One region of the Mycolicibacterium arcueilense genome, then DNA from elsewhere that is predicted to be linked to it. Evidence: predicted binding sites of a transcription regulator. Region 1 holds the regulator's gene; each other region holds the start of a gene.
The links. The regulator LexA, encoded in region 1, represses DNA repair genes until DNA is damaged. The targets are predictions, from matches to a motif close to CGAACANNTGTTCG.
Positions count from the first base shown of each region.

Region 2: AC4LGL_RS06850 (error-prone DNA polymerase) is a predicted target of LexA. The motif match lies at 1,801-1,814, and genes of this name have one in related genera.
Region 3: AC4LGL_RS05620 (HNH endonuclease signature motif containing protein) is a predicted target of LexA. The motif match lies at 2,051-2,064, and genes of this name have one in related genera.

Region 1 covers NZ_JBZTYL010000007.1:1,534,289-1,537,565, forward strand. Annotated here, with positions in the region: gene AC4LGL_RS11715 (LGFP repeat-containing protein) at 1-1,384, shown strand, start outside; gene lexA (transcriptional repressor LexA) at 1,433-2,155, opposite strand; gene AC4LGL_RS11725 (LysM peptidoglycan-binding domain-containing protein) at 2,398-2,928, shown strand; gene nrdR (transcriptional regulator NrdR) at 3,093-3,277, shown strand, end outside.
Region 2 covers NZ_JBZTYL010000007.1:557,903-561,179, forward strand. Annotated here, with positions in the region: gene AC4LGL_RS06840 (APC family permease) at 1-655, shown strand, start outside; gene AC4LGL_RS06845 (hypothetical protein) at 685-1,686, opposite strand; gene AC4LGL_RS06850 (error-prone DNA polymerase) at 1,828-3,277, shown strand, end outside.
Region 3 covers NZ_JBZTYL010000007.1:298,928-302,204, forward strand. Annotated here, with positions in the region: gene AC4LGL_RS05615 (diol dehydratase reactivase ATPase-like domain-containing protein) at 1-635, shown strand, start outside; gene AC4LGL_RS05620 (HNH endonuclease signature motif containing protein) at 570-1,862, opposite strand; gene groES (co-chaperone GroES) at 2,121-2,423, shown strand; gene groL (chaperonin GroEL) at 2,511-3,277, shown strand, end outside.

The DNA of each region.
Region 1 (3,277 bases):
TAGCCGGATCAGCACTTTCGCGGCGGCTGACAACCCCGTCATCTTCTGGACCCCCGACTACGGCGCGGTGATCGTGCGGGGCGCGATGAACGCGGCCTGGGAGAAGCTCGGTGGGGCCAAGGGCGCGCTGGGCGCCCCGATGGCCGACCAGACCGAAGACGGCGGTGTCATCAGCCAGCGGTTCAGCGGGGGAGCGATCTCGTGGGACCGCGACGCCGACAAGTTCACCACCGAGCCGTCGAAACTCGCCTCCGAGCTGAGCGGACTGCAGGTTCCCGGACTCGGGCAGACCCCGGCGGCCGGACCGCAGCCCTCCGACACCGACAGCAAGAAGCCGTTCTCCTGGCATTGGAGCTGGTGGTGGCTGATCGCGGTGATCCCGGTCGTGCTGCTCGCCGGGTTGATCGTCGGTGCCGCACTGTGGCACCGTCGCCGCGCCGGTGGCGATGACGACTTCGACCACGATCCGTTCGACGACGACTACGACGGCGGACCGGGAGATTCGTCCTACGACGAGGGTCGATATGACGACGCGCGCTACGGCTCGCGTGGGTACGACCACGATGAGTACCGCGATGGCGGTGGCTCCGACGCGGCCAACGGCTACGGCCCGAGCGCTGCGTACGGCGACGCCGCGACGGCGCGGTTCGCCGGCCCGGGCGAGGAATCTTCAGGCGCGGCGTCTCCGTACGACGGCCCCACCGATATCGCCATTCCGGTCAGCCAGTGGGCCGCTCCGCACGGATCGGCCAGTGGTTACGGGGTGCCGGGCGAGGAGGAGGAACCGCCGGAGGATTCCTCGCAGTTGGTCGGGGAGCAGGGCTTCGACGACTATGACGACGATGACGACTTCGAAGACGACTATGAAGATGACGACTTCGAGGACGACGACTTCGGCGACGAGGATCTCGATACGCCGATCGACGCCGAATTCGAGGAGGTCGCCGAGGGCGACGATGTCGACGACATCGAAGCGGAACTCGTGGACGAGGACCTGGTGGATACCGGGTCAATGCCCGGTCCGGTGGGCGGAGTGCGTGAGGCACAGGGTTTCGCAGGGCTGAGCGGCCTGGCGGTCCCGAGCGATCAGGACAACGTCGACACCGCGCCGACCCGCGTCATCACCGAGGCCGAGGCATACAGCAGCGAGGCGCACAGCGGGCGCCACGCCGCCATCGAACTCGACGAGATACCGACTGCCACCGCTATCCATCTGCCGTTGGACGATCCCCACCGTGCGCCGGAGGGCTATCCGATCAAGGCGGACACGAAGTCCGGACGGTACTGGGCGCCCGACAGTAGCGAGTACGACGACGCAGTGGCCGAGATCTGGTTCGCCAGTGAGGAATTCGCCCGCACGAACGGGTTCGTGCGCACGGACTGAGGGCTGTGGGGCTCGGCAGCCGTCAGGTGAGGCCGGGCCCTCGTCCGGTCAGATCTTGCGGATCACGGTGACGACCTTGCCGAGCACCGCTGCGTCGTTGCCCGGGATCGGGTCGTATGCCGGGTTGTGCGGCATCAGCCAGACCTGACCGCGGGTCCGCTTGAACGTCTTGACGGTGGCCTCGCCGTCGATCATGGCTGCCACGATGTCGCCGTTGTCGGCCACGCTCTGCTGGCGTACCACCACCCAGTCGCCGTCACAGATGGCCGCATCGACCATCGAGTCGCCGACAACCTTGAGCAGGAACAGTGAGCCCTCGCCGACCAATTCGCGGGGCAGCGGGAAGACGTCCTCGACGGCCTGCTCGGCCAGGATGGGGCCGCCCGCGGCGATACGGCCGAGCACCGGCACGAACGTCGGCTCGGGGAGCGCGTCGGAGCCGGCCACGTCGGTGGACACCAGTGCGGCGGCCGTCGGATCGTCGGCGGCGCGCACGTCGACAGCGCGCGGGCGGTTGGGATCGCGGCGCAGGTAGCCCTTGCGTTCCAGGGTGCGCAACTGGTGGGCGACCGACGAGGTCGAGGTCAATCCGACCGCATCGCCGATCTCGCGGATGCTGGGCGGGTAGCCGCGAGTGGTCACCGACGCGCGGATCACGTCGAGAATGGTGCGTTGCCGGTCGGTGAGGCCGCCCTCGGCCCGGCGTGGACCCGCGCCGTCCGATCCGGCCGGGCTTTCCGTGTTGCCGTCCCTGCTGCGGTCGTCGCTCATGGGGCCGAATGTAGTCCCTGATCGAACATTAATCAAACATGTGTTCGACGCGTGTTGTGGGCGTGTCTGCTGGTGGGGCGCATGGGGCGGCGGTTCGTGCTCGTGCGCGGGGTTCGTGGCCGGAACTTGTCGGTGCCCTGTTCTATCGTTTGGCAACAGTTCGATCACATGTTCTATCAATCGAACACCTGAGCGAGTATGTTCGAACACAAGAGCGAAAGAGTCCACCGAAAGGCAGTCAGATGGCGATCATCGATATCCCCGCCGATAGCCGTTCCCGCGCTGTTCGGGCCGTGCCCCAGTCCTCACCGCAGCGGGCCCGCTGCGCCGCAGGCGCCAGGGGCAGCGCCACCTTCGGTACCGGTGTGGCCCGGCCGGTACGCCGGGTGCAGCGGGCGCAGCGCCCGGGCCGTGCCCGCCCCGCCGCCGGTGCGGTCCACTACCGCGGAACCGGTGTGCTGATGTCGCGGGCGTCGCACCGCAGCCGGCCCATCACGCCGCTGACCACGGTGTTACTGGCCCTGGTCGCCGCCGGTATCACGGTGTGGCTCGGCCTGGTGGCCCAACTCGGTGGGGTGATGGGGGCCGAGAGCCCGCAGCCGGCGGAACTCGCGGTGGTCCAGGTGAAGTCCGGGGAGTCGCTGCAGCAGGTGGCACGCCGGGTTGCCCCGGATGCTCCGGTGGCCCGGGTCGTCGAGCAGATTCGTGACCTCAACCAACTCGACTCTGCCGCGGTCGACGCCGGGCAGACACTGCTCGCACCGGTTGGCTGAGCAGCGCAATGTCCGCTGAAACGTCCTGGCAGGCAGCATCACTGGCCGGTGTCGGCGTGAGCACCTACATGCCACTGGACCCGGCGGTGAGTCTGCCGAGGGCATCGCGGGTACGCTCAAGGGCGCTCGAACTAGTTGTCCGGCGGCATGACGAAGGAGCGGTAATGCATTGTCCGTTCTGTCGTCATCCTGATTCGCGTGTCGTCGATTCCCGCGAGACCGACGAGGGGCAGGCCATCCGGCGCCGGCGGTCGTGCCCGGAGTGCGGACGTCGGTTCACCACTGTGGAGACCGCGGTGCTGGCCGTGGTGAAGCGCAGCGGGGTGACCGAGCCGTTCAGTCGGGAGAA
Region 2 (3,277 bases), 980 kb from region 1:
GGGCAATCCGGACAATGCCGAAAACGTGTTCGCCGCGTTGGCGGATCCGGTGCTCGGTACCTATGCCGGGCCGCTGCTGTTCCTGGCGATCCTGGCTTCGTCGGTGGCCAGCCTGCAGACCACGTTCCTGCCCGCCGCACGGGCGATGCTGGCGATGGGCGCCTACAAGGCGTTCCCGCCGCGTTTCGCCGAGGTCAGCCCGCGCTATCTGGTGCCGGTGTTCGCGACCGTCACCGCCGGGGTGGTCACCGGGGTGTTCTACACCGTGGTGAGCCTGCTCTCGGAGAGTGCGCTGCTGGATACCATTGCCGCCCTTGGCATCATGATCTGCTGGTACTACGGCATCACCGCGTTTGCATGTGTCTGGTACTTCCGCCGTGAGCTGTTCGACAACGCCCACAACATGGTGTTCAAGTTCCTGTTCCCGCTGCTCGGCGGAATCGTGCTGGCCGCGGTGTTCGTGATCTCGATCAAGGAGAGCATGGACCCGGAGAACGCCAGCGGCGCGGCGATCGGCGGCATCGGCCTGGTGTTCTTCATCGGCTTCGGCGTGCTGATCCTCGGTGCCGTGCTGATGATGGTCTGGCGGTCTCGCAGTCCAGAGTTCTTCCGGGGCGAAACCCTGCGGTACGACACGCCTTCACTCGTGGAGTAGGGCCCACCCGGGCGCGGTGAAGGTGTGGCTCAGCCGGCCGCGCCGCCGATGCCGGAGTTGCCCTTGTTGTGTGCCAGCTCGAATGGATCGAGGAGATCCCAGACCGTGGTCACGGCCTGGACCTTGAGTTCGGCGCCGGGCTCCTCCAGGTTGATCAAGTCGGCGATGATGTCGTAGCCGTAGTACACCGCCGAACCCGGCGGCGTGGTCTTGATCAGCTCGTTGATGATGGTCTGCCGGGCATCCCGCGCGGCCGGATCGTCACCCAGCGCCGGTGCCAGGCTGGGCAGAATCTTGCTGATCGGGATCACCGCATTCACCCACGGCACGATCTGGGTGCCCCGGTAGATCTGCTCGGTCGCCTCGCGCACAAGCGGTTTGAGCTCGTTCGGCGCGGCGCCCATCAACGCATCCCGCAGATTCAGGATCTCGGGGGGAATGCCTTTCGGTTCGGGATCATTGTCGCGCAGCGGGTTGGGGTCCCACGGCGTAGCTGCCTGGTCCTGGACCGCGGCGACCTTCGGGGCGACCGAGGTTTTGCTCGTCGGCTGCGCGACTGTTTCGGTATCCGGCTTTTCCTCCACCACGGGCGCCGGCTTGGGAGCTGCGGCCTGCTTGGGGGAGAACAGGTCCTTGAGCTTGGCGACCTCGCCGGCCTCGAACTCCTCGGCAGTGGGCTTCGGTTTGGGCGCGGCGGCCACCGGTTTGGCGGACTTGACGGTGTCAGTGACCTGGGCAGCGGCTTTCTCGATCTTGCCGGCGCGCTTCTCGAGGTTGTCCCTGACGCTTTCTTTGACCTTGGACAACGGGACCTTGGACAACGGCTTAGGGCGCTTGACCTCGCCGGCCTTGGCGATACCGCGCTTGGGTCCGGCGTTGACGTGCTGGGATGTGCTGCCGGTCGACTCCTTGGAGGCACCATCCGTCGAATCAGCGTGAGCAGTGCCCTGGCCGGCCACGGCGATCGCCGCGCCGACTCCCGCCGCCACCGCGACACCACCGACGTAGCCGATGTATTTCGTTGACGCCATTGCCGTCCTTTCACAGCCGATCCCCAGCCCAGAGGCATCGTAGGGGGCGACGACGTGATCGGCATCTCTTGGGTTGTATCGGGCTACACCCGTTGCCGCACACCCATGAGATATCGAACAGACGTTCGATATACTGGCGAGGTGGGTTGGCATAACGGGCCGCCGAGCTGGTCGGAGATGGAGCGGGTGCTTACCGGCAAGCCCCGCCGTTCCGGCCTGCCATTGGAGCCCGTCGGCGACGGCGGGGACAGCCCGGCCTGGTCGCGCAAACGCGGTAGCTATCAGCCACCCGAGGTTTCCCGCACACCCGGCTCAGTGCCGTACGCCGAGCTGCACACGCACAGCGCCTACAGCTTCCTCGACGGTGTGAGTACGCCGGAGGAGTTGGTCGAGGAGGCGGCCCGGCTGAACCTGCGGGCGATCGCGCTGACCGATCACGACGGGCTCTACGGAGTGGTCCGGTTCGCCGAGGCGGCCCGGGAACTGGACGTGGCCACGGTGTTCGGCGCGGAGCTGTCGCTGGGGAACGTTCCCCGTACCGAGGATCCGGACCCGCCCGGTCCGCATCTGCTGGTGCTGGCCCGCGGGCCGGAGGGGTATCGGCGGTTGTCTCGCGAGATCGCCAAGGCGCACCTGGCCGGTGGCGAGAAGGGTAAGCCGCGCTACGACTTCGACGGGCTCACCGAGGCTGCCGGTGGGCACTGGCACATTCTCACGGGCTGTCGCAAAGGTCATGTCCGCCAGGCGCTCTCGGAAGGTGGTCCGGACGCTGCCGCCGCTGCGCTGGCGGATCTGGTGGACCGGTTCGGGGTCGACCGGGTCAGCATCGAACTCACCCATCATGGCCATCCGTGTGACGACGAACGCAATGCCGTCCTGGCCGGGCTGGCGTCGAGGTTCGGGATACCGGTGGTGGCCACCACCGGTGCGCACTTCGCGGCACCCGACCGGGGCCGGCTGGCCATGGCGATGGCGGCGATCCGGGCCCGCAACTCGATGGACACCGCGGCGGGCTGGCTGGCCCCGCTCGGCGGGTCCCACCTGCGTTCGGGGGAGGAGATGGCCCAGCGGTTCGGTACTGATATCGTTTCGGCCGCAGCCGATCTCGGTGAGCAGTGTGCCTTCGGCCTGGCGCTCATCGCTCCGCAGCTGCCGCCGTTCGACATCCCGGCCGGGCATACCGAGGACAGTTGGCTGCGGCATCTGGTCATGGCGGGAGCGGCCGAACGCTACGGGCCCGTCGACAGCGCGAAAAAGGCCTATGCGCAGATAGAACACGAGTTGCGCATTATCGAGCAGTTGAAGTTTCCCGGCTATTTCCTGGTGGTGCACGACATCACCCGGTTCTGCCGGGACAACGACATCCTGTGTCAGGGTAGGGGATCGGCGGCCAACTCGGCGGTCTGCTACGCGCTCAAGGTCACCAACGTCGACCCGATCGCCAACGAGCTGCTGTTCGAACGGTTTCTGTCTCCGGCTCGCGACGGGCCGCCCGATATCGACATCGATATCGAATCGGACTTGCGCGAGAACGTTATCCAGTACGTCTACGAGCGTTACGGCCGTGACTACGCCGCCCAGGTCGCCAACG
Region 3 (3,277 bases), 1.2 Mb from region 1:
TCGATGTCGTGTCCGACGGATCCCGCGTCGTGCTGCCGGGTGCCGGACAGCTGCTGACGGCGGCGACGGCCACCGCCCTGGACATCTCCCGAAGCGCCGCCGAATACGCCAAACGGGCGGAGGCGGTCACGGCTGTCACCGTCCAGATCATCGAGGACGAACACGGTCGGCGACAGTTCTTGGACACGCCGGTCAGCGGCCGGTGCAGCGGATGGTTGCTGACCGCGGCCCCCAGCGGGTGGTTGCCCTTCACGTCGCGGCTGTCGGGTGCCGAGTGGCGCAGTTGGCGCCTGGCCGCCAAACGACAGGTGATCGGTGGCAACGTGATGCGGGGTATCGAGCGGGCGGCCCCCGGGGTAACCGGAGTGCTGCTCGTCGGAGGCGGCGCCAGTGACGACGAACTGGTCCGAGCGGTCAGTGAGCAGCTCGGCCACGACGTGAGTGTGGGCCGGGGAAATGTGGCCGGTCAGCTGGGGCATCGGTTCGCGGTGGCCTATGGACTGGTGGCCATGGCGGCGCGGATGCCGGGCGGTCAGCCGCGGGATGAAGAGCTGGACCGGGTCGACCGGTCAGGCGGCAGCGTGAATGCGCACGACGTGGATGTCGCTGGTGAACACCCGCGCGCCGGTGGGTAGCGGCGGGGCGGTACTTCGATAGGTCCGACCGGTCGGCGTGGTGAGTTCTGTGGTGTGCCGGCCGTAACCGTCGTAGGTGGTCGCGGTCTGCCACCCGGGGCTTTCCTTTGCGTAATTGCAGCGTTCGCAAAGCCCTTGCCCGTTGACGGAGGTGGTCGCGCCACCGTCGGCGTGCCGGGTGATGTGGTCGATGTGCCGGATGGGGGCGTCGCAATACGGCGTGCGGCACTTTTGGTCACGCATGGCGATCAGCCAGCGCAGCCCCTTGGGGAACGCCCGGGCGGTGGACTCCATGGCGACCAGGTTGCCGGTGGCCGGATCGGCGTAGAGCTTGCGCACCGCGGCCTCGGCCTGGCGGTCCAGCAGCGCCGCCAAGGTCATCTGCCGGGCCACCTCTGCCGGGATGGGGCCGTATCCCTGCAGCACCGCCGGTTCGGAACCCTGGGCCAACAAGCTCTCGTCGGAGACCACCAGATTGAGCGCGACCGGGACCGCGGCTTCGACCTCACGCCCGGTGACCCGTCGGTAGAAGGCATCGGCCATCAACGGGCCTCGCCCCTGGCATCCACTTCCGGCGGCGATCGAGGCGGCCCTGGCGGCGGCGGCCTCCGCCTGCAGCACTTGATAGGCCGTAACGCCTTCTGCGGAGGTCAGCAGCGCCGTCACGTACGCCATTCCGTGCGGGGCCGGACGCAGCGTGACAGCGCGATCGCACTGATGGCGGCTGATGCGCGCCATCACCGCGTCGTGGTCGAGCCGAAAAGCCACCCGCCCGGCCTCAGCCTCAACCTTTTTGTCCCCAAGACCATCCAGCACTGCGGGATCCGCGCACAGTTCGGCGTCCATCGCGTGTCGATCTGCTGGTGAGAGGCAGGCGGCCTGGTCCGCGATGATCATCGCCCGGTCTTCGGTAAGCACGCCGGACTGCAGAGCCGCGAGCGTGTAGGGCATGTCGTCGACCAGGATCCTGGACATCTTCAGATACTTGGCCCCGTGCCAAGGGGAGGTCTTGCGGGCCAGCCCCACCTCGGATGCCAGCCCTTGAGCGCGTCTTGCGGCGGGCACACCCTCAGCGGCCTTACGGGCGAGGCGCTTGGCCTCCAGCATCGTCGTCACTCTGGCCTGTGCCGCGGCAATGCCGGCGGTCGCGCGGGTCATCGCGGCTAGCTGCTCCACCAACGCCGCCTCCGTGGCGTCGGGGTCGATGTTCCAACTATCTTCGAACATGTGTTCGAGTGTAGCACCGTTCACTGACTCGGTCTCTTCGACAGGGTTTCAGCCCACGGATGAGTTCTCGGGCGGCGCACAACCCACCCTTGAGTGCTAGCACTCGCATGTATAGAGTGCTAGGTGGCACGCGGCCAACCCCCAGCGCCGGCACCCGCGACGACGGAGCGAGGGGCACGGGCGCATGCCGAACACCTGGTTAACCCGAGGGCCCCGGAGCACACCGGAGCTCAATACCCAAACAAGTGGAGGGCTTCCATCGTGGCAGTCAACATCAAGCCACTCGAGGACAAGATCCTCGTTCAGGCCAACGCGGCCGAGACCACGACCGCTTCCGGTCTGGTTATCCCCGACACCGCCAAGGAAAAGCCGCAGGAAGGCACCGTCGTCGCAGTTGGCCCCGGCCGCTGGGATGAGGATGGCGAGAAGCGGATCCCCCTGGACGTTGCCGAGGGCGACACCGTCATCTACAGCAAGTACGGCGGCACCGAGATCAAGTACAACGGCGAGGAGTACCTGATCCTGTCCGCCCGCGACGTGCTGGCTGTCGTCGCTAAGTAAGTACTCGTGCGTCCGCCCCGGAGATCCCCGCGTTTCAGTGCGGGCGGTTTCCGGGGCGGTATGCGTTAGGAGTCATGAAAGAGACTTATGAGCAAGCAGATTGAGTTCAACGAGACTGCGCGCCGTGCCATGGAGGCCGGCGTCGACAAGCTCGCCGATGCGGTCAAGGTGACGCTGGGTCCGCGCGGTCGGAACGTGGTGCTCGCCAAGGCTTTCGGCGGCCCGCAGGTCACCAATGACGGTGTGACCATCGCGCGCGAGATCGACCTGGAAGACCCGTTCGAGAACCTCGGCGCCCAGCTGGTGAAGTCGGTGGCCACCAAGACCAACGACGTCGCAGGCGACGGCACCACCACCGCTACCGTCCTCGCTCAGGCCCTGGTCAAGGCCGGCCTGCGCAACGTCGCGGCCGGTGCCAACCCCATCGCCCTGGGTCAGGGCATCAGCAAGGCCGCCGACGCCGTGTCCGAGGCCCTGCTGGCCGCGGCCACCCCGGTGTCGGACGAAAAAGCCATCGCCCAGGTCGCCACGGTGTCCTCGCGCGATGAGCAGATCGGTCAGCTGGTCGGCGAGGCCATGACCAAGGTCGGTCACGACGGCGTGGTCACGATCGAAGAGTCTTCGACGCTGAGCACCGAACTCGAGGTCACCGAGGGTGTCGGCTTCGACAAGGGCTTCATCTCGGCCTACTTCGTCAACGACTTCGACTCGCAGGAAGCGGTGCTCGAGGATGCGGTGGTGCTGCTGCACCGCGACAAGATCAGCTCGCTGCCCGACCTGCTGCCGTTGCTGGAGAAGGTCGCCGAATCGGGCAAGCCGCTGCTGATCATCGCCGAGGACATCGAGGGCGAGGC